DNA from 3 places in the Affinirhizobium rhizoryzae genome. Region 3 is predicted to be linked to each of the others. Evidence: predicted binding sites of a transcription regulator. Region 3 holds the regulator's gene; each other region holds the start of a gene.

The links. Region 3 encodes LexA, which represses DNA repair genes until DNA is damaged. Its sites were predicted from a motif close to TGTTCNNNNTGTGTTCNG; they were not measured.
Region 1: G6N80_RS09055 (DNA recombination protein RmuC) is a predicted target of LexA. The motif match lies at 4,442-4,459, and genes of this name have one in related genera.
Region 2: G6N80_RS22700 (ATP-dependent helicase) is a predicted target of LexA. The motif match lies at 2,854-2,871, and genes of this name have one in related genera.

What each region holds. Positions count from the first base shown of each region.
Region 1 covers NZ_CP049250.1:590,846-601,316, reverse strand. The annotation lists gene metK (methionine adenosyltransferase) at 1-473, shown strand, start outside; gene trmB (tRNA (guanosine(46)-N7)-methyltransferase TrmB) at 485-1,192, shown strand; gene G6N80_RS09070 (BQ00720 family protein) at 1,386-1,643, opposite strand; gene G6N80_RS09065 (Hsp20 family protein) at 1,687-2,115, opposite strand; gene G6N80_RS09060 (ribokinase) at 2,272-3,171, opposite strand; gene G6N80_RS09055 (DNA recombination protein RmuC) at 3,221-4,408, opposite strand; gene def (peptide deformylase) at 4,532-5,044, shown strand; gene fmt (methionyl-tRNA formyltransferase) at 5,095-6,030, shown strand; gene truA (tRNA pseudouridine(38-40) synthase TruA) at 6,030-6,788, shown strand; gene G6N80_RS09035 (hypothetical protein) at 6,776-7,372, opposite strand; gene G6N80_RS09030 (hypothetical protein) at 7,401-8,018, opposite strand; gene dapE (succinyl-diaminopimelate desuccinylase) at 8,005-9,198, opposite strand; gene dapD (2,3,4,5-tetrahydropyridine-2,6-dicarboxylate N-succinyltransferase) at 9,226-10,095, opposite strand; gene G6N80_RS09015 (LOG family protein) at 10,246-10,471, shown strand, end outside.
Region 2 covers NZ_CP049251.1:103,544-114,014, reverse strand. The annotation lists partial or broken gene G6N80_RS22705 (PAS domain-containing protein) at 1-3, opposite strand, end outside; gene G6N80_RS22700 (ATP-dependent helicase) at 737-2,806, opposite strand; gene G6N80_RS22695 (BA14K family protein) at 3,145-3,819, shown strand; gene G6N80_RS22690 (bifunctional diguanylate cyclase/phosphodiesterase) at 4,220-6,364, opposite strand; gene G6N80_RS22685 (helix-turn-helix domain-containing protein) at 7,390-8,190, opposite strand; gene G6N80_RS22680 (methyl-accepting chemotaxis protein) at 8,518-10,302, shown strand; gene G6N80_RS22675 (hypothetical protein) at 10,388-10,471, shown strand, end outside.
Region 3 covers NZ_CP049250.1:2,546,271-2,556,741, forward strand. The annotation lists gene G6N80_RS18100 (ComEC/Rec2 family competence protein) at 1-2,214, shown strand, start outside; gene lexA (transcriptional repressor LexA) at 2,208-2,933, opposite strand; gene G6N80_RS18110 (VOC family protein) at 3,032-3,940, shown strand; gene G6N80_RS18115 (hypothetical protein) at 3,969-4,535, shown strand; gene kdsA (3-deoxy-8-phosphooctulonate synthase) at 4,721-5,572, shown strand; gene eno (phosphopyruvate hydratase) at 5,683-6,957, shown strand; gene G6N80_RS18130 (FtsB family cell division protein) at 7,105-7,422, shown strand; gene pdhA (pyruvate dehydrogenase (acetyl-transferring) E1 component subunit alpha) at 7,568-8,614, shown strand; gene G6N80_RS18140 (pyruvate dehydrogenase complex E1 component subunit beta) at 8,630-10,039, shown strand; gene G6N80_RS18145 (pyruvate dehydrogenase complex dihydrolipoamide acetyltransferase) at 10,055-10,471, shown strand, end outside.

The DNA of each region.
Region 1 (10,471 bases), 1.4 Mb from region 3:
TCATCGGTGGACCGGACGGAGACGCAGGCCTGACAGGCCGCAAGATCATCGTAGATACCTATGGCGGTGCAGCGCCCCACGGCGGCGGTGCCTTCTCGGGCAAGGATACGACGAAGGTCGACCGGTCGGCTGCCTATGCAGCACGCTACATCGCGAAGAATGTCGTGGCAGCGGGATTGTCCGAAAAGTGCACGATCCAGCTGTCCTACGCGATCGGTATCGCCCAGCCGCTGTCGATCTATGTTGACCTGCACGGCACTGGCAAGGTAACCGAAGACCAGGTCGAGGCGGCTATCCGCCAGGTGATCGATTTGTCGCCAACCGGCATTCGCCGTCATCTCGACCTCAACAAGCCGATCTATGCAAAGACGGCTTCCTATGGACATTTCGGGCGCAAGGCCGGCCGCGACGGTTCGTTCTCCTGGGAGAAACTGGATCTCGTAAAGCCGCTCAAGGAAGCTCTGAAAAACTGAGGATAAAAGCGATGGACTCCGAACGTCGGTCGCGCGCCACCGAGGCGTTTTTCGGCCGGCGCAAGGGTAAACCATTGCGGGAGCGGCAGGCCGACATGATGGCCACCAGACTCCCGGAACTGAAGGTGGACTTGTCCCAGCCCGCACCCGCGGCACTGGGGCAACTTTTTCCAGAGCCTGTTGAGCGTATTCGTCTGGAAATCGGCTTTGGCGGTGGAGAGCATCTCATCCACCGTGCCAAGGAGAACCCGGCAACCGGTTTCATCGGTGTCGAGCCATTCATCAATTCCATGGCTAAATTGCTGGCCCATGTCGAAGAAGCGGGCGTGAACAACATCCGTCTTTACGACGATGATGCGACGGTACTCCTGGACTGGCTTCCCGACGCATCACTGGATCAGATTGATCTGCTCTATCCGGATCCATGGCCCAAGAAAAAGCACTGGAAGCGTCGCTTCGTGTCGCAGGTCAATCTCAACCGCTTCCATCGTGTCCTGAAGCCCGGCGGCCTGTTTTGCTTTGCCTCCGACATTGACACTTACGTCAACTGGACATTGCAACATACCCATTCGCATGGCGGTTTCGCCTGGACAGCGCAAGAGCCAAGCGATTGGCTGACCCCGTTTGCGAACTGGCCCAGCACGCGCTACGAGGCGAAGGCTCGCCGCGAAGGTCGTTCATCCGCTTACTTGACCTTCGAGCGCGTTTCGATCGCTTGAAGTGCCAATCGGTTTGGCTTGGGAAGATCGCAGCGATAAATAACTCTTGGGCAGCCCGTCATCTAAAGCATGTCGCGCAAAAGTGCGCCGCGTTTTCGCGATAACGACATGCGTGAAAACAAAGAGTTAAAGCGTCAGGAGCGAATCTGAAAGATCGCGACGCGCTTTAATACCATGACGGGCCGTTTGCCTCTCAGTGGAGGCTGACGGTCTTCAAGTCGTCTTCCGCTGCCTTGAAAAACGTGCTGGAACGGTTATCCGTCAGAAGGATCGGTGTGCCATCGGCCCCGAAAAGCGCCCAGAGGTCAAGGCCGGGATCAATTTCCGGAGCTTCCGGAAAGCAGCGGCTGACATCTTCAAGGCGCATCTTACGAATGTAACCCACTTCGCCAGCGCCAAGATGCGCAAGTTCGTTGAGTGTCAACTGGGCTGAGGTGTTCTTCAGGAGCATGGACGCCTCCGTCTTACTGATTCTGGCAAAACTGCCACGAAGATCAGTCTGAGACGGAAATATTAATTTTTCGCACCATGCGCTCCGGTTCCGGCCGTACGAGATCGACCGAGAGCAACCCATTCTTCAACCCGGCGCCTGCGACCTGCATCCCATCTGCCAGAACAAACATTCGCTGGAACTGGCGCGCGGCAATACCACGATAGAGATATTCCCTCTCGCCCGGGTCAGCCTGGCGTCCGCGAATGATGAGCTGGTTTTCCTCCACGGTGACGTCCAGATCGTCTTCGGCGAAACCGGCAACAGCCAAGGTGATGCGCAGCTTTTCCGGTTCCCCTCCAATGCTCGGGCGCAGGCGCTCGATATTATAGGGAGGATATCCGTCATTGGCCTTGGTCAGGCGTTCGAGTGTCTTCTCCATTGTGTCGAAGCCCAGGAGAAGCGGGCTGGCAAACGGTGTCATCCGGCTCATCAAACAGTCCTTGAAACAAGCGACCTATTACGCACCCTTACGGCATGCGGCTGTGCGACAGCATATGGGAACTGGGATCGGCAAGTGCAAGCGCCTGTCTGGATCCTGTGATGCAGCAGCCTGCCGACCTTGCCTGCTACAGGAATCTCCCCGGTATCAGAGATGCCCTGCAACGCCGTCCGAAGCGGGAATCGATGGCTGTGCACCGGCTTTCAGGCATGCAAGGGAACCGGCGATGGCCGCGCGACGGAGTGCCGCGGCAAAGTCAAAACCCTGGTCAAGGCTTGCAGCAAGATAACCACAGAACGTATCTCCTGCTCCAACGGTATCGACGGGTGTTATCTTGAGGCCAGTTGCTCTCAGGATCTGCCCCTTGTGGATCGCTACCACGCCATCGGCACCGAGCGTTACCACCAGCGTCTGGCCGGTTCTTTCTGCCATCTGCTGCATCTCAGAAACGCGTTCATCAGCTGAGAGACCAGACCGACCAACGAGGAGTTCGAATTCGGTTTCGTTCGAAACGACGATATCCGCGAGGCCAGCCAGCCGGATGGCGTCATCCGTTAAAGGGGCCGTGTTGAAGATGGTGGTGGTTCCTTGCGTCTTGGCAAGACCAAACGCAGTTTCGATCGCGCCTGCGGGCACTTCCATCTGCATCATCAGGATGTCCCGTTCCGACAGCAGGCAAACACTTTTCTCTGCGTCCTCCGCAGAAACGACCCCATTGGCGCCGGGCACGACCGCAATCATGTTCTCGCCATCACCGCCCACGAGAATGATGGCGGTTCCCGTTGGGTCAGAAACCGGGCGCACCGTATCCAGTAGCACGCCTGCTTCCTTCAGCAAGGCGAGCGCGGGTTCCGCAAAGCCGTCCTCACCCACGGCACCCGCCATGCGAACAGTGCTGCCTGCACGCCGCGCCGCCAGTGCCTGGTTCGCGCCCTTGCCGCCAGCAGCTGTTGTGAAGCTTTGTCCCGCAACGGTCTCGCCCGGTTTCGGCAAACGAGTGGTGGTGGCGATGAGATCCATGTTGATGGAGCCGAAAACGGTAATCATGATATGAGCCTGTCGTGTCGAACTGTTTTGGAGACACTGCCCGACAGCATCAATCCTCGTCAACCACCCTGAGCTTCAGCATTCCCGTTCTGCTTTCGATGCTTTTCGGTTCCACCGTCGTTGCTTCGGCTGGAGTTGATTCGCGCGCCAGGTCGAGAGAGGCAATGCGATCTCCGCGGCGGACAAGCTTGTCCGAGGATGTCAGGATCTGCTCCACGTCCTTCTGCGCCGCCGCGAAGTGGGATTGCAGTTTTCGCGTCCGCTCATCCAGACGACCGAGATCGTCCATCAGGCTTGCGACTTCGCCCTGGATGAGATGGGCCTGCTCGCGCATACGCTGATCCTTCAGCACAGCCTGAATGACCTGAATGGACAACATCAGCAAGGAGGGCGATACGATCACGATGCGCGAGCGTTGCGCCTTGGTCACGCACGCCTCGAAGTGCTCGTGAATTTCGGCGAAGATCGACTCGGAAGGCACGAAGAGAAAGGCCGTCTCCTGTGTTTCACCTTTGAGGAGATATTTTTCCGCGACATCGCTGATGTGCTTTTCTAGATCACGCCGGAATTGTTGTGCCGCGACCTTGCGCAGGTCCGGCTGTGTGGCGTCCCGGAATGCATGCCAGGCTTCCAGTGGAAACTTGGCGTCGATCACCAGCGGCGGAGTGTCGTTTGGCATGTCGATCAGGCAGTCGGGCCGCATTCCATTCGAAAGGGTCGCCTGGAATTGATAGCTGCCCTTCGGCAAGGCATCGGCGATGATGGCTTCCATCCGGCCCTGCCCAAAGGCACCGCGGGTCTGCTTGTTGGAAAGAATGGCCTGCAGGCCAACGACGTCCTTTGCCAATGTCTGGATATTGTTCTGCGCCGCGTCGATGACTGCCAGACGTTCCTGCAATTGCCGAAGGTTGTCGTGCGTAGACTTGGTCTGTTCGACGATGCTGCTGCCAAGCCGATGGGCCATGCCATCCAGACGCTGGTTGACGGCGCGATTGAGCTCCGCCTGCCGCAAGCCGATGGCTTCTGTCATCGCGGAAACGCGTCCCTGCATCTCCATTTGCGCCCGCATCAGTTCCGCAAAACGCTGATCCAATGCCTCTTCGCCTCCGGACCGACGGGCTTGTAAGAGCCAGAACAGCAGCGCGAGCACAGCCACTCCCAGCACGATGAGGAGAGTGCTGTTGCTTTCAACGAGCTGCATGAAACGGTCTGTATTCGAAAAGTCTTGGCTTTGCATGACCGGAAGCTAGCCCAACCGTGTCCAGATAGGAAGATCAAAACAAGAACAAATTGCATTTGCGTTCCTTTTGACGCGTGCAGGGATGTTCCATCTTGCAAAAAGATCGGCTATGGGAGGCGCATGACGATCAAGCCGCTTATCATTCTTCCCGATCCTCTTCTGCGTCAGGTTTCCCAGCCGATCGAGCAGGTGGATTCCGACGTTCTCAAGCTTGCTGATGACATGCTGGAGACCATGTATGACGCGCCGGGCATCGGCCTGGCCGGGATCCAGATTGGCGTTGCGCGCCGCATTCTCGTGGTCGACGTCTCGCGCGAGGATGAGGAAAAGAAGCCGATCGTCATCATCAATCCCGAGATCGTCAGAAGCTCGGACGAGCGCTCCGTTTACGAAGAAGGTTGCTTGTCGATCCCTGAATACTATGCGGAAGTCGAGCGTCCTGCGGCAGTGACGGTCAAGCATGTCGGTCGGGACGGCAAGGAGCACCTGCTTGAGGCTGATGGCCTGCTGGCAACGTGCCTTCAGCATGAGATCGACCATCTGAACGGTGTGCTCTTCATCGATCATATCTCGCGGTTGAAGCGTGAAATGGTCATCAAGAAGTTCACCAAGGCTGCCAAAGCCAAGGTTTGAGCGCGCACGGCGCTGATCTTCAATACGTACCGGTCAGGATGGAGGTCTGAATGGCTCTTCGCATCATCTTCATGGGGACGCCGGATTTTTCCGTGCCGACTTTGAAGGCTCTGGCCAAGGCGGGTCATGAGATCGTTGCCGTCTACAGCCAGCCGCCTCGTCCGGGTGGCCGGCGTGGCTTGGATCTTCGAAAATCCCCCGTCCATCAGGCTGCGGAAGAACTGGGCATACCGGTCTTCAACCCGGTCAACTTCAAGGATCCTGAAGATCGGCAGATATTCCGGGCCTTGAATGCCGATGTGGCTGTCGTTGTCGCCTACGGGCTTCTGCTGCCGGTCGAGATCCTCGAGGGTGCGAGGCTTGGCGCATATAATGGCCACGCGTCGCTTCTTCCGCGCTGGCGTGGTGCAGCGCCCATTCAGCGCGCAATCATGGCCGGGGACGCAAAGACCGGCATGATGGTGATGAAGATGGAAAAGGGGCTGGATACGGGCCCTGTCGCGCTGACGCGCGAGGTCGCAATTGGCGCGACCATGACCGCAGGCGAATTACACGACATCCTTATGGAGCAAGGCGCAGAGGCCATGGTAGAAGCCATGGCTAAGCTGGAAGATGGGAATCTGCCGCTGGTTGCCCAGTCGGAGGATGGCGTTCTCTACGCCTCCAAGATCGACAAGAGCGAAACTCGCATCGATTTCACGCGCCCAGCCATTGAGGTGCACAACCACATCCGTGGTCTTTCGCCGTTTCCTGGCGCATGGTTCGAGGTTGAACTGGGCGGCAGGCCGGAACGTATCAAAGTTCTGTCGAGTGAATTGGCAGACGGAAATGGCCAGCCGGGCGAGGTTCTGGATGATCGCCTGTCCATTGCCTGCGGCTCTGGTGCGGTCCGGTTGAAGCGACTGCAAAAAGCCGGTGGCAAGCCCCTCGACGCACAGGAATTTCTGCGCGGTACCCAGTTGCCGCCCGGTCTGAGGATTGGTTGATGCCACGCTACAAGATGGTCGTGGAGTATGATGGCACGCCCTATGTAGGCTGGCAGCGACAGGAAAACGGTCATTCCGTTCAGGCTGCAGTTGAAGCGGCCATTCTGTCGCTGACCTCGGAAACCGTTGTCATTCGCGGAGCGGGCAGAACGGATTCCGGCGTTCATGCGCTGGGTCAGGTCATTCATGCCGATCTTTCGCGCGAATGGGCGCCTTTCAAACTGCGCAATGCGCTGAATGCACACCTGATGATGGCGAGCGAAAAGGTGTCGATCATCGATATCAATCGGGTGTCTGATGATTTTGATGCCCGTTTCTCGGCGCTACGCCGCCACTATCTCTACCGCATCATCAGCCGTCGCGCGCCGCTGGCGATCGAAGCGAAGCGTGCCTGGTGGGTGTCCAAGGATCTCGATCACGAAGCCATGCATGCGGCCGCGCAGATGCTTGTCGGTCACCACGATTTCACCACCTTCCGTTCGGCGCACTGTCAGGCGGCAAGCCCGATCAGGACACTCGACAGGCTGGATGTGACGCGGCAGGGAGAGTTGATCGAGATCCGCGCTTCTGCCCAGAGCTTTCTGCACAACCAGATCCGCTCTTTCGCAGGAACGCTGAAGCTGGCGGGTGAGGGCAAGATGAGCCCGCAGGATGTTCGCGCCGCGCTGGAGGCCAGAAGTCGTGCGGCCTGCGGGCCGGTCGCTCCGCCGGAAGGACTTTACTTCATGCAGGTCGATTATCCGGATCAGCCGGGATAGACGCCGAGAAAGCGTTCCAGGACGTCGGACAGCAGCAGCGACGGCACGATCAGCACCATTGTCAGCGTCGCAATCGTCAATCCCTGCGGACCAATGATCATGCGAAAGATGCGCGACAGGCAGACGACCAGCGCCACGATCGCACCAAGCCAGATGAGAGCGATCAGGCCGGTCAGTCCGGGCATGAGCACCAGCAAGATGCTGAGCAATCCGTAGAGATAGGAAAATGGCACGGACAGCCAGTTAGCCGTGAAAACAATGGCCGGGAATTGTCGGGCAAGCCCCATTGTGAGAGCCATCAGACCGGCAAGAACGAGCGGCACCAGCCAGTTCGAGGCCTCCAGCAGGGCCATGCGGAAAAAGAATATCCCGCCAAGCCGGAAGCCGGGGGGCATGGTTTCCAGAAAGGCAAGCCGCCACCAGATCCAGGAAAAGCCGATGGCCGGAATGCACCAGACGATGGCCCAAAAGGAGCGCATCATTCCACGGTCGGTAAAATCGACCAGTGCCAATCCTGCCCGGTCGCCTTTGACCAGAAGCCAGAGACCAAGCACGTAAAGCTTCACTTCGGAGAAAGAGGGCAAGAATCACGCCTCGCGATGGAACAGGATTTCACGGATAGGGAATATTGAGTCCCAGAGATATTTCAAGTGTGCGGATGGCCCAGAGCGACGCAGCCAGAACCAGAAGCAGGAAACCGCCACGCTTCCACGCTGGGCCGCCCACGAGTGTCAGAAGAATACGCCAGATGAGATAGAGCGGGATTGCGATTGCTACAATCCAGAATGACATATTCAGCATCCAGGACAGGAGGCCGGTTCCGCGTGTCAAATGTAGGATCGGCTGAACTAGTCCGGCGATGGCGTAAAGCACGGGAACGCTGCCCCAGTTCGCCATGACCACCATCGGCCTCAGTAGTGGACGATAACCAAATGCCAGCCCGAACAGGATGGTGCAGATCAGGACGAAGGCCCAGCTCGCCAGTTGCAGCACCATGGCCTGAAACACAAAGATCACATGTCCGCGTGCAGGATCGGCGAGAACCTCGATATAGGCGGCACGAAGCAGGATTGCGTTGAGCAGGAAGATGGGCAGGCAGTAGGCGATGGCCCAGAAGGAGCGTGTCAGACCCTCATCGGAAATGTCGAATAGAGACAGTCCACGGGCATCTCCACGGGCAATCTGCCACAGTCCTCCCCAAAGGGAGCGGACCTCTTCAAGCCTTGGCATTCTCGAACCATTGCTCGATGAAGTGAGCGTAGATATCTGTCAGCTTTTCCAGATCTGCCACGGCCACCCGCTCATCCACCATGTGCATGGTCTGTCCCACGAGGCCGAACTCCACCACCGGGCAGTAGTCCTTGATGAACCGTGCGTCCGATGTGCCGCCTGTCGTGGAAAGGGCAGGGTGCCTGCCTGTCTTCGCCTCGATCGCCTTGGATAGCGACGAGATCAACGCGTCGTCACGGGTCAGGAACACGTGGCTTGGTCGCTCCGACCAGGTGATGTCATAGCGAATGGCGGGGCGGCCTGCGCGCAGTTCCTGATCAGTGGCAGCTTCGTTCAGCCGCCGGATCAGTTCGGCTTGAATGCTGTCAGCCGACCATGTGTCGTTGAAGCGTACATTGAAGGCAAAGCTTGCCTTGGCGGGAATGACGTTGGTTGCGGAATTGCCTGTGTCGATTGCCGTGACTTCGAGATTGGTGGGCGGGAATTCGGCAGTCCCTGCATCGAGTGGCGGGCTCATCAATGCCTTGGTCATGGCCGTGACAGCGCGAATGGGATTATCTGCCAGATGCGGATAGGCCACATGGCCTTGCACCCCATGCACGGTTACGAAACCTGAGATCGAACCGCGACGGCCGATCTTGATCATATCGCCCAGTTGATCCGGGTTTGTCGGCTCGCCGACAAGGCAGGCATCCCAGCGCTCACCCTTCGCCGCCGCCCATTCCAGCAGCTTGACGGTGCCGTTGATGGCAGGGCCTTCCTCGTCACCGGTGATCAGGAACGAAATGGAGCCTTTCGGTGCGCCATGTGTTTCGATGTGGCGAGCGACAGCGGCGACAAAGCAGGCAATACCGCCTTTCATGTCAACCGCGCCGCGCCCAAACATCTCACCATTGGCAATATCGGCAGAGAAGGGCGGATGCGTCCAAGAGGCTTCATCGCCAACCGGAACCACATCCGTATGACCGGCAAACATCAGGTGCGGCCCGGAGGAACCCAGGCGCGCGTAGAGGTTCTCGATGTCAGGCGTGCCCGGCTCGGTAGCCGTGACACGCTCGACGGAAAAACCCAGTGGTTCGAGCATGGCCGTAAGAGCTGAAAGCGCCCCGCCTTCCTTCGGTGTGACCGAAGGGCAGCGGATCAGCGTCTGCAGGTTCTGGACAGGATCTGTAACAGCCATGATCTCGACAATGCTCACTATGCTCAATCAGTCGCGCAGCAACTCGTTGATGCCGGTCTTGGAGCGGGTCTTTTCGTCGACGCGCTTGACGATGACCGCGCAATAGAGATGCGGCGCAGGCTGGCCATTGCCCATGGTGGCGTTGCCGGAGGGCATGGAGCCCGCAACGACAACGGAATAGGGAGGAACTTCGCCATAGGTGACTTCGCCGGTTGCGCGGTCCACGATCTTGGTGGACTTGCCGATGTAGACGCCCATGCCGAGCACGGAGCCTTCGCGAATGATGCAGCCTTCCACCACTTCAGAACGTGCGCCGATGAAGCAGTTGTCTTCGATGATGGTCGGGCCTGCCTGCATGGGCTCCAGAACGCCGCCAATGCCGACACCGCCAGAGAGATGGACATGCTTGCCGATCTGGGCGCATGAGCCAACGGTCGCCCATGTATCGACCATGGTGCCTTCGCCCACATAGGCGCCGAGGTTTACGAAGGAGGGCATCAGCACGACGCTTGGCGCGATATAGGCGGAGCGGCGAACGACGGCATTGGGCACCGCACGGAAGCCGGCCGAACGAAATTCCGTTTCGCCCCAGTTTTCGAACTTGGAAGGAACCTTGTCCCACCAGGTGGAAGCGCCGGGACCACCCTTCACGACTTCCATGTCGTTCAGGCGGAACGACAGAAGCACGGCCTTCTTCAGCCACTGGTGAACAGTCCAGTTACCGTCTTCGCCGCGTGTTGCGACGCGCAGCTTGCCGCTATCGAGCAGGTTCAGCGCCTCTTCCACGCTGTCGCGCACTTCGCCGCGCGTGCTGATTGAAATGCTGTCGCGCTCGTCGAAAGCCTTTTCGATCAGGGCTTCAAGGGAGGCGTAGTCCTGGCTTGCTGTGCTGGTCATCGGGAAATCCTGCGGCTGTCGCTCGTAACGTGATGGGGTAGGCTCTCTTGCCGACTGGCAAATTGGTGCCTTTTGCTCTAAGCGAGCGCCATCCGGGCGTCAATGCGAATTGGCGCCCTCCGTGATTCGTATCTTGAGGGATTGTGCGCAATGGCGAAAGCAGGCGATGAGAAGAAGATGCGGCGCAAGGATGGTGTATGGGATCCGTTGAAGGCGAGTTCCGTCGACAAGCTGCGCGCCCGTCAGGTTCCCAAGACGCCGCAGTCTGAGTCGCCGTCCTATCGCCTTGCCTATGTGGATGAGGATTTCCTGTGCCGCCCGGAGCTGCGCCCCGTCCGCCTGCAATTGGAACTGCTCAAGCCTGAAATGATGCTGA
Region 2 (10,471 bases), on a different replicon from region 3:
CATCCGTTGCGGCCATTGCACTAGGTGCCGATATGAAAAGGTCCAGAAAGCAGTGGCAATTGCTACCACCGCGAGATTGGAGAGTAGCTCATGCCAAACGCTCATCATCGGCCTTTCTCTAAGGATCGGTCACTCTTACCGCCAAAGGATCAACAACCGCGAAAAGGTTAAAGTTAGCATTCCTTAAAGCTCCGCGGACGGCGGACCAACCGGAGGCAGGTATGCTGGCCGCCAAAACATAGCCTTTGCGTCGGTTGCATCATGGATGCCCGTGATCATTGGTCGGCGTCAGTGCAGCGCTTGGCTCACAGGTTGCCGCCTCTACACGTCATTGCGACATTCTCGCGGTTCCTGTTGCGTCAGCGGTCAGAAAAGGGAGGTAGCAAAGGCGAAAAGTGCGCCACGCCCATTACATCCTGAGGTCAGCCGCACATCCTGTATGTTTCGATTCGAAGCGGTGCATATCGCAGGCACCACTCACGCGACATGATCAGCTCCAGCAAGGGCGAGGGGCGTTGCCTGAGCGTAGGCATTCCAAAATAAGACAAAAAATGTGAAGACGCGCCACTGAAGGAGGGGTCATCGATCATAAGGATGTTGTGAGAAAGGCGTGCACATAGCTCCGGACGATCGCGCTGCTCCACCGATACGCATAAGACATGCATATCGACATAGATGATCTTGCAAGGGAAGGCGGAGACGCTTCCGGCGTCATTGCTGTCCCAATTGTCGTCTATCAGCTCCACATTGAGCGCATGCGCGCGCCGACATCAATGCGGATCTGGTTGGCGCTACGCTCGCTAGCAGAGGCACTCACCTTTGGCCAGGTCGCGGTCTCGAAGAACTGCAGCAGCGTTGCCGGTATGAAGCGGGTGCGCGAGGAATAGACATGTCGGTCGCCTTGGGCGTTCTGGCCATGGGTAAAGAAGCGTTGTGGCGTGATCAGGTGCAGCCTATCGCGGGCGCGCGTCATGCCGACATAGAGCAGCCGACGCTCTTCCTCCAGCTCCGCCGTCGTGCCGGTTCCGAGATCGGATGGAATGCAGCCATCGACGACATTGAGCATGAAGACCGAGCGCCATTCCTGGCCCTTGGCAGAATGGATGGTGGAGAGGATCAGATAGTCCTCGTCGAGCAGCGGTACGCCCGCCTGGTCGCTCGTGGCATCCGGCGGATCGAGCGTCAGTTCAGTGAGGAAGCGCTCGCGATTGGCGTAGCCGGAGGCTATCTGCTCAAGCTGAAGAAGGTCGGCCTTCCTTGTGTCCGCATCCTCATGAATGCGATCGAGATGCAGCTCATACCAGGCGCGCGCCAACCCGATCTCCGCAGGCCAGCCCGCCTCGAACTTGCGCAGGGCGGAAACCAGCGAGGTGAAACTCGGCCAGTCCTCGCCGCTCTTTGGCGGGGGAGGGAGTTCCATCAATGACAACAGCGGTTCGGGGTCGGCGGCGATCGTATCTAGGATGCGGGCGGCCGTCTGAGGCCCGATACCCGGCAGCACCTGCAGGAGACGAAAGCCCGCGACGCGGTCACGCGGGTTCTGGGCGAAACGCAGCACTGCCAGCATGTCCTTGACATGGGCGCTGTCGAGGAATTTTAGCCCACCAAACTTGACGAAGGGGATGTTGCGCCGGGTCAGCTCCACTTCGAGCTGGCCGCTGTGGTTGGACGCCCGGAACAGCACGGCCTGCTGCTTAAGCGGTACGCCGACCTCGCGATTGGCCAGCACCTGCTCGACGATATAGCCGGCTTGATCCGCCTCGTCCTTTACCGTCACCAGAACGGGGCGCTGTTCGGACTGCCTGTCGGTCCATAGGTTCTTGGTAAAGCGCTCGCGGGCGAGATCGATGACACCATTGGCGGCGGCCAGGATGGGGGCGGTAGAGCGGTAGTTGCGATCGAGCGTGATGACGTCGGCGGGTCTCGGCGAGAAGGCACTGGGAAAGTCGAGGATGTTGCGGATGGTGGCGGCGCGGAACGAGTAGATCGACTGGGCGTCATCGCCGACCACGGTCAGGCCACGACCGCCAGGCTTCAGCGCCATGAGGATGGAGGACTGCAGGCGATTGGTGTCCTGATATTCGTCGACCAGGACATGATCGAAACGGCCGCCGACATCGTCGGCAATGTTGGTATCGGAAACCATCTGCGCCCAATAGAGCAGGAGATCGTCGTAATCGAGCACGTTCTGCGCCTGCTTGGCTTCGACATAGCCTGCAAAGAGCTTCTTGAGTTCGCTCTCCCATTCGAGCACCCAAGGGTAGGCTGATTTCAGCACCTCTCTGATGCTGCACTCGGAATTGACCACGCGGGAATAGATCGCCAAGCAGGTGCCCTTGGTCGGAAAGCGGTTCTGGGTCTTGGAGAAGCCGAGATCATGACGGACGATGTTCATGAGATCGGCACTGTCTTCTCGATCATGGATTGTGAAGTCGACATTCAGCCCGATCTGCTCGGCATAGATCCTGATGAGCCGCGCGCCGATGCCATGGAAGGTGCCGGACCAAGCGAGTGCGTCGGTCATGACGGCGGCATTGTCACCCAGCACCTGGCGACAGATCCGCGCCACGCGACGGGCCATCTCGGCGGCGGCGCGGCGCGAGAAGGTCATCAGCAGAATGCGGCGGGGATCTGCGCCGTGCACGATGAGATGGGCCACGCGATGGGCGAGCGTATTGGTCTTGCCAGATCCAGCACCGGCGATGATCAGCAGCGGTCCTCCGATGCCAACGTCTGGCAGGCCTACGCCATGTTCAACAGCCTCACGCTGGCGGTCGTTCAGTTTTTCGAGATAGGCAGCAGTCATCGGTCCCCACGCAAGCTCTTCGGGTAGGAAAAGCGTCTCTTATCAGATGGAACGAAAATAGAACATATCAGTATCAACCAATTCTGTGAATCGTGTTTGAGTGAATGAGCAAGGGTAGCGACTGAATGGTCTGCGCGAGTTATCCGCGCGAATAAACTCAACCTAGATAACCGCCACAGTCGCCGGTGCCACTGCAATTCGTTGAAGGAAGACCGCAGGAAAGCTGAGATTTCTAGACGGGATGCAACTGACTGTCGGCGGTCTTCCGATTGTATCGCTGCTCTTGGGGAACCAGTTCAATTCTGACGCATTTTCGAGCGACTATGCTGGAGGCTCTCATGAAACTGGTTCTCGCGATCCTTGGTGGTCTTGGTCTATCCGTCATCACTTTCGTTGCCGGGCTCGTGATTTCTGCTGGTTATTTTTCGGCTCGATCAGATAAGCAACATCTTACGGGCAATCAGATTTTATGGACCGACCACCCCGTGCGAGTGAACACTGCCGCGGTCAATCTTGAGCGTGTTCCAGGCGTCACAGTTGCTAAAGATCTGGTGGCCACGGCTGCAGACGATCAGATGAGCCGAACCCTCGACAGGGGGGTGACCGGTGCCATCGCGCCTCGGGAGCTCGCTGAACCGGAGATGCCGCAACTGAGCGAAGCGCACCTTGCATGGTGCTCATCACGTTACCGCTCCTATCGCCCAAGGGATAACAGCTACACACCTTTTGGCGGCGGTCGCCGCGAGTGCGTGTCCCCTTTCACTCAACAGGCAGCTAACCCGCAGACTGACGAGGTAAATCCTATTTCGCCGGCACCGAATGGGAGCGACAGCTTCGAGGCGCACCAGGACAGCTTAGATGCCTTGCCGGGCGAGATGGCGATGAACGATGGCGGCGAAAATGTTGTCGATGCGGGGCGCGTTGCTTCCTGCGCCGCACGCTATCGTTCCTACCGCATGGAAGATAATACGTATCAGCCTTATGGTGGCGGGGCTCGCCGGCTTTGTCAGTAGACGGAAATCCGTGACCCAGCAGTAGCCAAATCCCTCAAACTGAATGACATTCGCTTTGTCTGCTTGATGTCAATCTTAAACAGACGCGACAACAAGTCGGTGGAAGCGCAGCAGCGAAAACCCGGCCAAGAACATCAGGTGATGATCCGGCCCGCCAGCAAAACAAGCTTCTGGTTTGCAGTCGAGGCGAGGCTTTTTGGCGGGAGCTGGTTCGGCGGAGCGGGTGAGGAGAACTACACAGCTGTTCTCGACGCCTAGCCAACGCTTCCCGTGCTGGCTGCTATTGGTGCCGATGATGCTGCGTCGCCGTCAGGTTTCATCTTCAGCAGTTTGTCGGCCCGCTTTCTCGCGGCGTCATACAGCTTCTTCTTCGACAAGAGACACCCCATTCCATTCTGTTCTACGCAACGAGACGTTCGCTTGAGAGAAGATCATCGAGGGCCTGGGCACTCATCGGTTTCCCAACGAGGTAACCCTGGAGTTGGTCGCAACCGGCAGCGCCGAGGGCCTTTGCTTGCGTTTCGGTCTCGATCCCTTCTGCAGTCACGGGAATATTCAGTGCAGCCGCCAAGGCGATCGTAGCTTTGAGAATACCGGAGCCGCGTCCATCATCGTCCAGACCCCATACCAGCGAGCGATCAAGTTTCATTCGGTCGAAGCCGAACTGCCGAAGCGCACCAATGCTGGCAAAACCACACCCAAAGTCATCTAACGCAAATCGGATGCCACGTTCCTTCAATGCGTTGATCGCACGGCTGGCCTGATCCGGATTGGAGATCAGAACGCCTTCTGTGATCTCTAGCGTCAGTCGGTGCGGGTCAAAATTCTCTTTCGCAAGAATGTCTGTCACGTCGTCAACGAAATTCGGATTACACAACTGGATCGGGGATATGTTAACCGACAGCGAAAGCTCGTTCCAGCCGCTGGCGGCCCGAATGGAGAATGTGAGGATCTTCATTCCCAGATCGTCAATCAATCCGGAACGCTCTGCCAGGGGGATGAAGACATCGGGTGCAACAAAGCCCGTAGGCGAGTGCCATCGTGCCAAGGCCTCGACGCCGCAGATCTTTTGAGAGGCGACCGAGACAAGCGGCTGGAATACCGGTTTTATGGCATCATCGGCGATTGCGCGCCGCAACTGCCCTTCAAGACACGCCAATTCTTCCCGCTCGGCATCCAGGTCCGGCGCGTAGGCGAAGGCGCGGCCCTTACCGAGCTGCTTGGCTTTGTACAAGGCCATGTCGGCACGCCTCACCAGCTCAAGCGGATCTAGAGATGGTCGATGGGAGCAATGGCCGACACTGCCGCCAATCTCGATTGTTCGTCCTCCGATCAAAAAGGGCTTTTTAAGGACGGTAACGATTTCGCGGCTAAACGTCTCTGGAAGTGAGGGACCGATCTGAAACAAGGCGAATTCGTCTCCACCCAAGCGCGCTGCAAAAGCAGCTTCAGAATGCACGACCTTTAGCCGCTGTGAAACCAGTTTCAGCAGTTCGTCGCCAATGGCGTGACCCCACCCGTCATTAACGGCCTTAAAGCCATCAAGGTCGATCAGATGCAAGGTGGCGACCGCGTTTGCGTCGTCACCAGCACAGGCTGGCGACGCAAGCATTTCGAGCAGACCGCTTCTGTTCAGGAGGCCCGTCAAACTGTCATGCGTTGCCTGGTGATGGGCGTTATCAGCCAGAGCACGAAGCGATGCAGTCTCTTTACGGCTGCTGACAAGGATTAAGATGAGAAAGGCACACATCAAGGCCGTCGCAGAGATGATATAGGGCTCAACGCGCTGATAGACTGCCGAGCCGGGTTTTTGGCTTGGCCAAGCGAGAAAGGCGACGGGCCGACCGTCCTGGCCCGGTAAAGCAATGCTGAGAAGGTTCCGGGGAGGATATACGCTCCGGTGCAGGCGCAGGCCGGTCAGTTGGTATTCCGACGCGATCTGTTCTACCACCTCTTGTGACAGTATCTTCGAGAAGCTGAGCACGCTAAACGCACGATCATCGGTCGATGACGAAAAGGGTTGGATGGAGAGCGCTCCAATCAGCGCTGTGTCGGATCCGGCTGCAACAAAGCGTAGCAAGGGTTCGCGTTGTGCCGAATTCGCCTCCTTCACGAGTTTGGAAAAGGACGACCCAAAGCGGCTATAGGGCTCGAAGGCCGCGCCTTTGTCGTAGGCAGAGACAATCTTGCCGTCTTGGCTAATAACAACCGCCGCGTCATAAAGCGGGTAATTTTTGGTTGTCTTTCCCCAGTTTTCATAGGCCCAAGAACTTTTTTGATCAGAGTTGATCGCTGCATAGGCGTCGTCCCAGATCGCGTTGTCCGTAACCGTAGCCGCGAGTTTTTGTTGGACAGACCGAACAGCAGCCTGTGCGGCGCGAACGGCCCTTTCATCATCCATTTTATTGGCAGAATCGCGCATGACGAGAATGGCGAAGCCGAGGAGACCTGCGACCGACATGGCAAGAAACAGAGTGCTGAGCGCGGTCAGTAGCGCTATGCGCCGCGAACGAGCGGGGTGGGAAGCACGCACTTTTGTACTCATCAGACATCCAAAAGAATGAGAAATGATGTCCAATGGACGGCAGTGAGACATCATGTCCGCATATGCGCTGCGTCTAAAGGATACGCACAAGATCCTTTCGGTGATCTAAGCTGGATGTTCAGCATTTTACGTGATCGAGTACCAAATTTTGCTGCGCCTCAAATGCTTGCACGTTTTGATAAGTTCTCGCTACGCTCAAGCTGCTTTATGAAACGGCTGAAAGACGTATCGGTCATTTCGATTTAATTTTAAACGCCTCGGCAGCAGTGGCGTCGTTCGAGAACGCTGAGAGATTAAACATTGCGGTTTGTCCCCCCTCAGCGATAAGGATTTACCCGGTGGTATATTTGACACTTTAGTCGATTTGCCTTCATTTCGGCGTGGTGGGGGTCAGCTTTAGGGGCCGATGGGACGGTAAAATACCACGCCGAAACATATCCTTCTTTCAAACCGTTCAGAATGGAAGGAGCAAAATACTCAGGCGAGAGTATTATGAGCCGTGACTGACCGCGATGCGCCAGGCAGCTTCAACTCGGTCGCGATCATCTGAATGGACCGCTTGCATCCAGCCGTTTGACCGGTCAGGCACTCCCATTCCGGCACATCGACCACCTATCCAACCTGCATCATTGGAATGTTCGGGATTGGCTGGAGTTCGACCAAAGGCCGATGTCACACGATCGCGTTGCGTTAAAAATTAAGGGGATAAAGTCGACGTGTGGTCTTGTTGATCTGACAAACTCTGCGCCGACCGCCATGAAGCACAAGCGTGTGCAAAAGGTGCTAGCGGTGAGCCTGCCATTGCACCAGACGCGGCTTACGTTTTTCCGGCGGCACTTTTCACTGCCTGCGGAGATGGAGGTACCCACACCTTCAGACGTTTTGGGACCGTCGCGCGTTCCCTCCTCCGATTGGGGGCGTGTAAATACAGGGGCAGCATGAAAGGGACCTTTAGTTGCGCTTATAACTTTACAGCCGACTTGAGGATCACAACCCATGCGGGATGGTGTGGACGTCAGGCTGAACTATACCGATTTTCGAAACAGAAGCGGCGGGACGCCAACAGTGTCCCGGAAGGTACGCGTAAACTGGCTGCCATTGCTAAAGCCGCAGGCAGCGGCGATGTCTGCAACGGAAAGACGGGTTTCCGCGAGCATCTTTCGGGCTCTTTCAATGCGTCGGCGTATGACGAACTTATAGGGAGGCTCCCCGAAGGTTGCCTTGAACGCGCGCGAGAAATGGAAGCGCGTCATGACGGCTACGGCTGCCAAATCATCGAGCCCGATATCGGATGCGAGATTGGCTTCAATGTAGTCGAGAACGAGCCTGCGCTGCGATTGGCTGAGTTCGCCCGGCTTCACGACGCGAAGGGCATTTTCAGACTGAAGGCGTACCATTTCCAGGGCGGCTGTCAGGCCGACCGCCTCGGCATAAACCTTGGCAGCGGGTCTTTCGAGATCCGCCATCAGCCTTCCCAGCTTACGCATCGTGGTGCCCAATTCCTGATCCTGGAAATAGATGTGCGGCCGTGGCTCTACTGTCCCAAATTCCACCTGCAATTCTTCTTCCATGGTCGTCGGATCGAAACACACCACGGTGAACGCATTTAGTCGATCTGCGGGTTTGGCCCAACCGGTGATGGTCTGCCCTTGTGGTACGTAGGTCATCTGGTCCCGCAGATCGCGGCCCTGAATGGGCCGTTCGCCTAACACCTCCATCTCGCCGTCTTGGAGAACAAGATCGTGGTAAGCCAGATAATGGCTTTCCCCCTCCCAGCGGAATTCGTATTCCGTTGGAAGCTGCAGGCGCGAGTATTGTACCGACACGCCTCTCCAGCTCCTGGCTGTGTGGATCTCAGCCGGAGCGGACGACTTGGCAAACGTCAACTTTAGTTCGTCATTATGTTGCATTTTATTATGATACACTTGAAATATTGAGCGGGGCTTACGTTGAACTGTTTGGTCTGGATCATTTGAAGATCGTTTTTCGCACAAAAAAGCGCAAAAAGAGGCAATTACCGGCATATATGCAGGGATGCTTTTATTCATTTTTAAATATTCCATCTGAGAATTGGCTCACTTAAAAGGGAATTGCTCACATTCGGTCGGGGGACCTGAGCTCCTTTCTAGTATTTCTGGCTATGGAGAAGGGTAATGTTCAGTCTAGGTGGCGCGGATGCAAAGGCCGTGCTGAAAGCCGTCAGCAGGTCTCAAGCTATCATCGAGTTCAAGCTCGACGGTACCATCCTGACTGCAAACGAGAATTTCTTGAAGACGCTTGATTACAGTCTTGCGGAGATCGTCGGTCAACATCACCGGATGTTCGTGGATCCGGCCGAGGTTAATAGTCAGGACTACCGTGAGTTCTGGGCCAAGCTGGGACGCGGCGAGTTTGATCGCCGCCAATACAAGCGAATTGCAAAGGGTGGCCGTGAGGTCTGGATAGAGGCATCGTACAATCCGGTGTTCAAAGGCGGCAAGCCATACAAGATCGTCAAATTCGCAACAGACATCACGGCAGAAAAGCTAAAGGCTGCTGAAGATAGCGGCAAAATCAACGCGCTCTCCCGAGCTCAAGCGGTGATCGAGTTCAAGCCGGACGGCGAAATCCTGAATGCCAACGAGAACTTCCTGAATGCTCTCGGCTACCAGATGGCAGAAATCAAGGGACGTCACCATTCGATGTTCTGCGAGCCAAGCTATACACAGAGTGCCGAGTACCAGCAGTTCTGGCAGAAGCTGGCGGGAGGTGAGTTCGTTGCGGATGAATTCATGCGTATCGGAAAGGGCGGAAAGAAGGTTTACATTCAGGCTTCCTACAATCCAATCTTCGACATGAACGGCAAGGTCTTCAAAGTCGTCAAGTTTGCCACTGATGTCAGTGAACGGGTAAGCAACGTCAATAATCTCGCGGAAGCCCTCCAGGCGCTGTCACATGGCGACTTGACGCAGGACATCCAGAAACCTTTCCTGCCTGCATTAGAGCGCCTGCGTACGGACTATAATGCGACATCAGCCAAGCTTCGAAGAACACTCGAAACCATCCTGGAGAATGCTGGCGCAATCGCAGCCGCCTCGCAGCAGATCCAGGTTGCATCGAACGATCTTGCCAAGCGCACCGAACAGCAAGCTGCGTCGGTAGAGGAAACGGCGGCGGCTCTTGAGGAGATTACCACAACCGTTGCTGACTCGAGCCATCGCGCGCAGGATGCCGGTAATCTGGTTCGTCGCACAAAGGAAAACGCAGAATATTCCGGCAAAGTCGTTGGTCAGGCCGTGGAAGCCATGGGCAAGATCGAGCAATCGGCAGGCGAGATTGGCAACATCATTGGCGTGATCGACGAAATTGCGTTCCAGACCAACCTCCTGGCGCTGAATGCTGGTGTGGAAGCAGCAAGAGCGGGTGAGGCGGGCAAGGGCTTTGCGGTTGTTGCCCAGGAAGTCAGAGAACTCGCCCAGCGATCTGCAAAGGCTGCAAAGGAAATCAAGGCGCTGATCAACACCTCCAATGAACACGTCAAAAACGGTGTTGCCCTGGTTGGAGACACCGGCAAGGCGCTTCAGGAGATCGTCGTTCAAGTCGTCCAGGTTGACAGCAATGTCGGCGCCATTGTCGAGGCATCGCGCGAACAGTCGACGGGCCTCAAGGAGATCAACATCGCCGTCAACACGATGGACCAGGGGACGCAGAAAAATGCAGCCATGGTCGAGGAGACGTCAGCCGCATCTCACAGCCTCGCGCGTGAAGCGGAGAAACTGTTCGAGCTGATAGGACAGTTCAACATCGGTACCAATGTCCCAGGAAGTCGCTCTACTTCGCTCACCTCCAATCCAAATGTTCAATCGATCTTCTCTTCACCCCGTCAGGCCAAGGTGCGCCCGCCTCAAGCCTTTCAGGGCAATGCAGCCCTCAAGACCGAGAGCTGGGAAGAGTTCTGATTGATTGATCTGAATCATGGCGCTCATCCCCCACGAGCGCCATGGTTCATTGCGCAGGTCTGATTTCTTCGAGGTGAGGTCATCCATGTCAGTCGTTCGTTTCCCAACCGCATACAATCTTTCTGTGCCCACCATTGAGACGGGCGAAGAGACGGCAGAGGCACACGAG
Region 3 (10,471 bases):
GAACCTCCTTTGGTCCAACTCTGGTCAGCCTGCCTCCTTCTTGCTGCGGCATGTCTGTTGGGGCGAGCGGGCTATCAAAAGCTGTCACTTGCTGCTGCCATTCCCGGTCTTCTGGCAGGGGGGATGCTGCTCGCCAGATTCGAATCCGACCGGCTTGCGACAATCATTCTCGATAGCCCGGTCACGACGACTGTGACCGGAGTTGTCGAGCGTCGCGAAGCTGTCGGCGACCAGCGTTGGCGCTACGTCCTCAACATCCTGGAGACCTCTGGACCGAAGCTGAAGCGCGCCCCTGAACGTGTGGCGCTGATCGTGCGCGGCAAGACAGACCCTTTGCAGACCGGCGCTGTCGTGCGGGGGCGCGCGCGATTGACGCCGCCGTCAGGGCCGGCGCTTCCCGGTTTGAGCGATTTCAGCTTTCCGGCCTATTTCGACGGCATTGGTGCAACGGGCTTTTTCTACGGCAGCCCCGAGATACTGGGTGCTCGGGAAGCAATAGGGGTTTGGCAACAGGCCGTGCAGTTTGCCTTCGCATTGCGCAGCTATGTTGGCGATCGTATTCGGCAACTTAATCCCGGCGATGAGGGGGCATTTGCGGCTGCCATCGTAACGGATGAGCGACGAGCGATTTCGCCAACGGTCGTGGAGGCTCTCAGATCATCTGGGCTAGCCCATATCGTCGCCATATCCGGCCTGAACATGGCGCTCGCTGCGGGAATCTTTTTTGTCGGCCTACGAACCGTGCTCGTTATGCTGCCGGGCGTTTCAGCGCGTTTACCTGTCAAAAAAGTCAGCGCATTCGGTGCGCTTCTGATGGTGACGGCCTATTATTGCATCTCCGGTTTCGGCGTATCAGCTGAACGAGCATACATCATGATGGCGATTCTTCTGATTGCCATCCTCTTCAACCGCCCTTCGTTGAGTATGCACAACATCGCCCTGGCGGCGTTGGTGATCATCGTTCTTCACCCATCCAGTGTCATGGGCGCCAGTTTCCAGATGTCGTTTGCTGCGACTGCTGCTCTGCTTGCCTGCTATCGCATCTGGGCTGATCGCGCTCATGAGTCCGATCAGGCGCTCGTTTCCGGCATTTCATTTCGTAGCCTTTTGTCCGGCGTCTCTCGGGTTCTGGGCGGGACGTTGATGACATCCCTGATCGGAGGATTGGCAACTGCGGTCTTTTCCATTGCGCATTTCAATCAGCTGACTGCCTATGGCCTCGCTGCCAATCTTGCGACCATGCCCATCATCTCCCTCATTGTCATGCCTTCGGGACTCATCGGCATGCTTCTGATGCCCTTCGGGCTCGATCAACCGTTCTTCATGATCATGTCTCTTGGCTTGAAGCTGGTAATCGCGGTGGCCCTGGAGGTGGCCTCCTGGGGCGGAAATATAGAAACGGGGCGTGCCGCAAGCTGGCTCTTGCCTGTTGCCACCGCCGGTCTCATCATCTTCTCGCTCTTGCGGACACGACTGCGATGGTTTGGCCTCGTCATTCTTGTGGCTTCCGTGTGTGTCAACGGACTGATGGAGCCGTCCAGGCCTGATCTCGTAATTGCAGAGGATGGAAGAATGGTGGCGCTCTTGAGTGGGACGTCGGCATCCGTCACGACCGAAAGACCATCCGAGTTCGTATTCAAACAATGGAAGAACGCGCTGGGCCTTGAGGAACTTGTGATGCCAGCCGTGACGAGGGTAGATGTGGGTAAGCGCGAGGCGGCACCAGAATCAAACGGGCCAGTAACAGGAACGGTTTCAGGGAAGACACCGCGTCATGCATTGACGAGCAAAGAGATCGCGCTCATCGACAGAGCATTGGCAATAGACCAGTTGCCGCCGCTTCAAATGCCGCGCTTCTCTTGCGTCAAAAATCTGATTTGCATCGGACGCAGTCCATCAGGTGCCAGAGTTACGATCGTGAGTGACACACGCCTCACAGGATATGCGTGCGACAAGTCTGACATCGTCGTCGTATCCGGCTCGCCCTTTACACAATGCCGCTCTGGTGCGTTGCTCCTGACGGGTTCAAAACTGAAGCAGACAGGCTCCATTGAAATTTGGTTTAACGGTCAGCCTCATCCAGGTTCCTGGATGCTGGAGTCTGCGCTTCAGGGCAACGAAAGACCTTGGCAGTTGCACCGTCTTTACGACTGGCGAACCAACACATTCCAGCAGTTGGACGACGATCCTATCCGTCGACTTCGGGTTCAGTGATAGCGCCGAATGAGGCCCACCAGCTTGCCCTGTACCTTGACACGGTCTGGCGGGAAGATGCGCGTTTCGTAAGCGGGGTTCGCAGCTTCGAGCGCAATCGATGCGCCTTTGCGGCGGAAACGCTTCAACGTCGCTTCCTCGTCGTCCACAAGTGCTACCACGATATCGCCGGGGCTGGCTGTCGCGCCGTTTCGAATGATTACGGTGTCGCCGTCCAGGATCCCTGCCTCGATCATCGAATCACCCTTGACCTCGAGCGCGTAGTGTTCTCCCGGCCCAAGCATTTCCAATGGAACGCTGATGGCATGGGTATTGTTCTGAATCGCAGAGATCGGCACGCCAGCGGCGATGCGCCCCATGACAGGAACCGATGCGGACTGGCTATCCTCTTCTGCGGGTTTTGACTGCACCGGAGCAGGTGAAGGCGGCTGCACTTTGCCAAGCGATCCCTCGATGACGCTTGGCGAAAAGCCGCGTTTGGGTGTCGCAGGCGTTGCACCGAAGGGCTCGGGCAGCTTGATAACCTCCAGCGCCCGGGCGCGGTTGGGCAGCCGACGGATAAAGCCTCTTTCTTCAAGAGCAGTGATCAAGCGGTGAATTCCCGACTTGGAGGCGAGATCCAGAGCATCTTTCATCTCGTCAAATGACGGCGGCACGCCCGACTCCTTCATCCGTGCATGAATGAAAAGAAGCAGTTCCTGCTGTTTACGTGTCAACATGCGTCGTCATCCTGTTGGGAAACAAATCCAGAACAGACACTATCTGTTCCATATGTGTTCCGCAAGAGGTTCACGGCAAATATAGCTTGCAGAAACACATGGATAATGGTGGGTTGCAGGCCGTGTTACCGACAGGAGCTTCTTTTTTGACTACTCCGAACATCGATCATCTGGTCTTGCCGGTCGAATCGCTGGTTGGCGCGCGCAAGCGTTGGCAGGAGCTTGGCTTTACCGTGGCGCCGGACGCGTTCCATCCTTTCGGCACGTCCAATGCCTGTGTCTTTTTCAGCGACGGAACCTATCTTGAGCCACTTGCCGTTCAAGATGAGGCTCTCGCAGGCCAGAGCATTACTGCAGGAAACTGCTTCGTCGAAAAAGATCGTACGTTTCGGCAAGCCGGAGCTCGTGAAGGTTTTTCTGCTTTTGTTTTGCGTTCGACGGATGCGGTGACGGATGATGAACGCTTCCGGCAATCCGGGATCAGCGCCGGGAATCGCCTGGACTTTTCGCGTACGGTCGTTGATGAGAACGGTAGCGCTTCGGTTGCCAGCTTTCGACTGGCCTTTGCCGATCTCGATTCCTCGAGCTTCTTCGCTTTCACGTGCCAACGAGTGAATGCGGCATTACCAACTGCGGGGCCGTCCGTAGAGCATAGAAATGGTGCGCTCGGACTTGGCGCTCTCTTCCTCGCCACAGAGGGGTCAAGGGGAATTGAAAATCTGGCAACGATGCTTGGCGTTCACGTGCAGGAAAAGGATCACAAGTATGTGTTCCCGCTGGGCAATTGTGACGTCGAGGTCGCGATGGAAATTGCCCCCGAATTAGACCACACTCCAAGGTATCCCACAGGTCTCCGCGGGATCGGCATTCGGTTCCGCGTCAGGAACATTGCAGAAACCCGCTCTGTGCTACAGGAAGCATCAATTCCGCATCAGAGCAGCGGCGAGCGCCTGATCATCGCGCCGGCGCAAGGACAGGGATGCATTGTGGAATTTGTTCAGGCCTGATGTGCACGATTGGCGAGGCCTTAGTGAAATGAACCCTGCGCAAGTCAAGACGCTCCCGATATCAACGACCGTGGCTGCGAAGGGTGCATCGCTTCTCCGGGTTGAAGAGCTTGATCAGCATCTCCTAGGATACGACAGCGCGACACAGGCGCTTGATGTCTGGTGCGAGTTGCGAGGCTTCCAACGACGTACCAAGACCCAAGCGAAACGGGTGAGCGCCAATGCAGTGTTACCCTCCAAATCAGTTTACACCGCTCTCGGTCTAAGTGATGGCGAGGAAATCGAGTATCGCAAGGTTCAGCTGATGCGCGATGGACTTGTTCTTTCCGAGGCTCACAACTGGTATCGGCCAGACGCGCTGACCATCCAGATGAAAGAGTGTTTGGCTCAAACAAATGTGCCGTTTGGCCGGGTTGTGCAGGCTTTGCAGTTTACCCGGAGAACATTGCAGAGCGAAATCCTCTGGTGTCCACCAGAACCCATGCCGTACTTCGTTCTTCGACATCACGCGGTCCTGCACAAGCCGGATTCGATGCCCTTCAGCTTCGTTATCGAGACCTATACGCACCATTTGCTGCTCGATCGAACGAGGTGAGAGTGGCATCCATTTCCACTGGTGACAGTTACACGCTCGACTGTTATGCACCGCGCGAGCGCATCGGTGCCATTCTTGGGTGATATCCGGACTATACGATGCCCGAATCGAAAAGGCCTGAAGCTTTCAGCAATTTGCCGACGCCTCAAGCCGAGCAAGCGGCTGACGCCGGGAAGGATAAGCTTATGAGTGTTGTCGCGAATTCCGTGGTTGCCGTAGGCGAAGGCAAATCCCGCGTCGAGTTTTCCAATGCAAAGCCTCTCTCGCTCATTTGCGGGCCGTGCCAGATGGAAAGCCGCGACCACGCCTTCATGATGGCAGGTTCGATCAAGGAGATCACTGACAAGCTGGGTATCGGGCTCGTCTACAAGAGCTCCTTCGACAAGGCCAATCGGACGTCCCTTTCCGGCAAGCGGGGTATCGGCCTGGAGAAGGCGCTTGAGGTCTTCAGTGACCTCAAGAAGAAGTTTGGCTTTCCGGTCCTGACCGATATCCATACCGAAGAGCAGTGTGCAGAGGTCGCGCCGGTCGTTGATGTTCTGCAGATTCCTGCGTTCCTTTGTAGGCAAACGGATCTTCTCGTTGCTGCGGCCAAGACAGGTCGCGCGATCAATGTGAAGAAAGGGCAGTTCCTGGCCCCTTGGGATATGAAGAACGTGCAGGCCAAGTTCACGGAGAGCGGTAATCCGAACGTCATGCTGTGCGAACGAGGCGCTTCGTTTGGCTATAACACGCTTGTATCCGACATGCGTTCATTGCCCATCATGGCTGCCATGGGCTCACCGGTCATCTTCGATGCAACCCACTCCGTTCAGCAGCCGGGCGGGCAGGGTGGCTCCACTGGCGGCCAGCGCGAATTCGTCGAGACACTGGCGCGCGCCGCTGTGGCTGTCGGTGTCGCCGGCGTCTTCATCGAAAGCCATCAGGATCCCGACAATGCACCTTCTGACGGACCAAACATGGTCAAGCTTCAGGACCTTCCGCGTCTGCTGGAAACATTGATGGCCTTCGATGCCGTTGCCAAGCGTTCCGCTTAGTGGCGCCCATGGCAGCTTGAATATCGAGCTGTCATACGCGTGCCATTGTATTTTCTGCCTTGTTGGGTAAGACAGGCACATACTTTCACCGCACAGCACAGGATGAGCTTATGACAGCTATTACGGACATTATCGCGCGCGAAATTCTCGACAGCCGTGGCAACCCGACCGTTGAAGTTGATGTCCACCTCGAAGACGGCAGCATGGGCCGTGCGGCTGTTCCCTCCGGCGCATCCACGGGTGCACATGAAGCGGTCGAGCTTCGCGACGGTGGCAAGCGTTACCTCGGCAAGGGTGTCGAGAAGGCTGTCGAAGCCGTCAACGGCGAGATTTTTGATGCGGTTGGCGGTCACGACGCTGAAAACCAGATCCTCATCGATAACCTGATGCGTGAGCTCGACGGCACCCCGAACAAGTCTCGCCTCGGTGCGAATGCTATCCTCGGTGTTTCGCTTGCCGTTGCAAAGGCCGCTGCAGAAGCCTCTGGCCTGCCGCTCTTCCGTTATGTGGGTGGCCCGAACGCCCGCCTGCTGCCGGTTCCAATGATGAACATCATCAACGGCGGTGCGCATGCCGACAATCCGATCGATTTCCAGGAATTCATGATCATGCCGGTCGGTGCGGAAAACATCCGCGACGCCGTACGCATGGGCTCCGAAGTCTTCCACGTTCTCAAGAAGGAACTGTCGGCACAGGGCCACAACACCAACGTCGGTGACGAAGGTGGTTTCGCGCCCGGCCTCAAGAGTGCACCAGAAGCGCTCGATTTCATCATGAGGTCGATCGAAAAGGCTGGCTATCGTCCGGGCGACGATATGCAGCTGGCACTCGACTGCGCTTCTACTGAATTCTTCAAGGACGGAAAATACGTCATGGAAGGCGAGGGTCGCACGCTCGAGCCGGAGGCTATGGCTGATTATCTGGCCGAGCTTGCCGCCAAGTATCCGATCATTTCCATTGAAGACGGCATGGCGGAAGACGACTGGAACGGCTGGAAATACCTGACCGACAAGATCGGCAGCAAGGTTCAGCTTGTAGGAGACGATCTGTTCGTCACCAACTCGTCGCGTCTGCGCGACGGCATCAAGATGGGCGTTGCCAATTCAATCCTCGTGAAGGTCAACCAGATCGGCTCACTCACCGAGACTCTGGATGCTGTGGAAACGGCGCATAAGGCTGGCTACACTGCCGTCATGTCACACCGCTCTGGCGAAACCGAGGATTCGACGATTGCCGATCTCGCCGTTGCGACCAACTGCGGACAGATCAAGACGGGTTCGCTCTCACGTTCCGACCGTATTGCTAAGTACAACCAGCTGATTCGTATCGAAGAAATGCTGGGCCCGCAGGCGGCCTACGCAGGTCGTTCGATCCTGCGCGCATAATTCGGTCTTCCGGTCACGATTTCGAGGCGGCAACCCATTGCGGTTGCCGCCTTTTTTGTTGTCCGCGTCCCGCTGACATTCATGGTCAACGATTGATTAAGCAAACTCTGGCAATCTGCAGACCGTAATGCGTGTCAGGAAATCGATATGTGGACCAAGCATCATAAAGAGCGAAAACTGGGGCGTTTGGTCCTTCCCGCTATTACCATCGCCTTCGTCTCCTATTTCAGTTATCATTCCATTCATGGTGATCTTGGACTGATCGCCACGGAGAAATTCGAGCGTACTCGGGTGGAGAGAGCTGTTGCGCTTGAAAAGCTGGTAGCAAAGCGGGAGGCTTTGGAACGGCAGGTTCGCCTGTTGAGCGACGGTTCGCTGGAAAAAGACATGCTGGACGAAATTGCGCGATACCAGCTCAATGTTTCTCGCAAAGACGAGATCACCGTTTTTCGCAGCTATTTCTGAATTAACCTAAAATTGGTTAAATCAACTTTTTCTTAGTGATTCCAGATAGTTGATTATCATGTGAGCCATGCATTTATGGCATTGCTGAGGCGTGAATTCTTCCCTATGGTACGCGCAACCAAACAAACGCGCAGGGAGGTTATGAATGGCGCCGAAGCAATCCGCGTCCGCACCCGTCCGTAAGGCGGCTGCGAAGCCTGCAAAGAAAGACTTCAACGGCGGAACCATTGCCGAATTCAACAAGAATGACGAGCTGAGCGCCTATCGCGAGATGCTGCTCATCCGCCGCTTTGAGGAAAAGGCCGGCCAGCTTTATGGCATGGGCTTCATCGGCGGTTTCTGTCACCTTTACATCGGCCAGGAAGCTGTCGTCATCGGCATGCAGATGGCGATGAAGGAAGGTGACCAGGTCATCACCGGTTACCGCGATCATGGTCACATGCTGGCGACTGGCATGACGGCCCGCGGTGTCATGGCAGAGTTGACGGGGCGTCGGGGCGGCTATTCCAAGGGGAAGGGCGGCTCCATGCACATGTTCTCCAAGGAAAAGCATTTCTATGGTGGCCACGGCATCGTCGGTGCGCAGGTCTCGCTCGGTACAGGTCTTGGCTTTGCCAACAAGTATCGCGGCAATGACAACGTTTCGATCGCCTATTTCGGTGATGGCGCTGCCAACCAGGGTCAGGTCTATGAAAGCTTCAACATGGCCAACCTGTGGAAGCTGCCGGTCATCTACGTGATCGAGAACAACCGCTACGCCATGGGCACCTCGGTCGCGCGCGCTTCCGCGCAGACGGACTTCTCCCAGCGTGGTGCGTCCTTCGGCATTCCCGGTTATCAGGTCGATGGCATGGATGTTCGCGCCGTCAAGGCTGCGGCCGACGAGGCGATGGAACATTGCCGCTCTGGCAAGGGCCCAATCATCCTCGAAATGCTGACATACCGCTACCGCGGCCACTCGATGTCGGACCCGGCGAAGTATCGTTCGAAGGACGAAGTCCAGAAGATGCGCTCCGAGCACGATCCGATCGAGCAGGTACGCGCGCGCCTGCTCGAAAAGGGCTGGGCGACCGAAGATGAGCTGAAGGCGATCGACAAGGACGTCCGTGATATCGTCGCAGACAGCGCCGATTTCGCACAGAGCGATCCGGAGCCGGATGTATCCGAGCTCTACACCGACATTCTGCTCTAATCGGGGAGGGAACCCATGCCTATCAATATCCTTATGCCCGCCCTCTCTCCGACCATGGAAGAAGGCACTCTGTCGAAGTGGCTCAAGAACGAAGGTGACAAGGTCACCTCGGGTGATGTGATTGCCGAGATCGAGACCGACAAGGCGACCATGGAAGTTGAAGCTGTCGACGAGGGCGTCATCGGCAAGTTGCTGATTGCTGCCGGTACCGAAAACGTGAAAGTCAACACGCCAATCGCGGTTCTTCTGCAAGACGGCGAAAGTGCCGATGCCGTGGCTGCTGCGCCGAAGGCTGACGCCGATACGCCTGCTGCAACCTCTGATGCATCGGGTGGCAAAGCGCGCGAAAGTGCGGATGAGCCTACCGCTGCTGCTGACAGCAAGGTTCCTGCCCAGCCGAAGGTTGATGTCGCCGCTGATCCCGATATCCCAGCTGGGACGGAAATGGTGTCGACCACCGTTCGCGAAGCTCTCCGCGATGCCATGGCAGAAGAAATGCGCCGGGATCCCGACGTATTCGTCATGGGCGAAGAGGTTGCCGAATATCAGGGTGCCTATAAGGTCACCCAGGGTCTGCTTCAGGAGTTCGGCGCAAACCGCGTTATTGATACTCCGATCACCGAGCATGGCTTTGCTGGCGTTGGCGTTGGTGCGGCAATGGCTGGTCTGAAGCCGATCGTTGAGTTCATGACCTTCAATTTCGCCATGCAGGCGATTGACCAGATCATCAACTCCGCTGCGAAGACGCTCTATATGTCCGGTGGCCAGATGGGTGCGCCGATGGTGTTCCGCGGCCCCAACGGTGCTGCTGCCCGCGTCGCCGCCCAGCACAGCCAGGATTATGCCGCTTGGTATAGCCACATTCCGGGCCTCAAGGTCGTCGTTCCCTATACGGCTGCTGATGCGAAGGGTCTTCTGAAGGCCGCGATTCGTGACCCGAATCCGGTGATCTTCCTGGAAAACGAAATCCTGTACGGCCAGTCTTTCGACGTGCCGAAGCTGGATGATTTCGTCCTGCCGATCGGCAAGGCGCGCATTCATCGCAAGGGCAAGGATGTGACGCTGGTTTCCTGGGGCATTGGTATGACCTATGCGGTCAAGGCTGTTGCTGAACTGGAGAAGGCTGGTATCGATGTCGAATTGATCGATCTGCGGACAATTCGTCCGATGGACCTGCCGACCGTCATCGAATCCGTCAAGAAGACCGGTCGTCTTGTCACGATCGAGGAAGGCTTCCCGCAGTCGTCCGTCGGTGACTTCATTGCCAACTCGGTTCAGCGCGAAGCTTTCGATTACCTCGATGCTCCGGTCCTGACGATTGCTGGCAAGGACGTGCCGATGCCTTACGCGGCCAACCTCGAAAAGCTCGCTCTGCCGAACGTCGGCGAAGTGGTTCAGGCCGTCAAAGCTGTTTGCTACAAGTAAGAGGAGGGTAGGCTCATGCCGATCAATATCACGATGCCTGCCCTCTCTCCCACCATGGAAGAGGGCAACCTCGCCAAGTGGCTTGTGAAGGAAGGCGACAAGATCAAGTCTGGCGATGTCATCGCGGAGATCGAAACCGACAAGGCGACCATGGAAGTGGAAGCCGTCGATGAGGGCGTGGTCGCCAAGATCGTCGTACCTGCTGGCACGGAAGGCGTGAAGGTCAATGCCCTGATCGCAATCCTTGCTGAGGAAGGTGAGGATGTTTCCGCCGCTGCATCTGGTAGCGCTTCTGCTGCTCCAGCTGCCAAGGCGGAAGCTGCGCCTGCTCCGAAGGCAGAGGCGGCACCTGCTGCCGCCCCGGCGCCAAAGGCTGAGGCCGCATCGGCTCCTGCGTCTTCCGGCGATCGGGTATTCTCTTCCCCGCTTGCA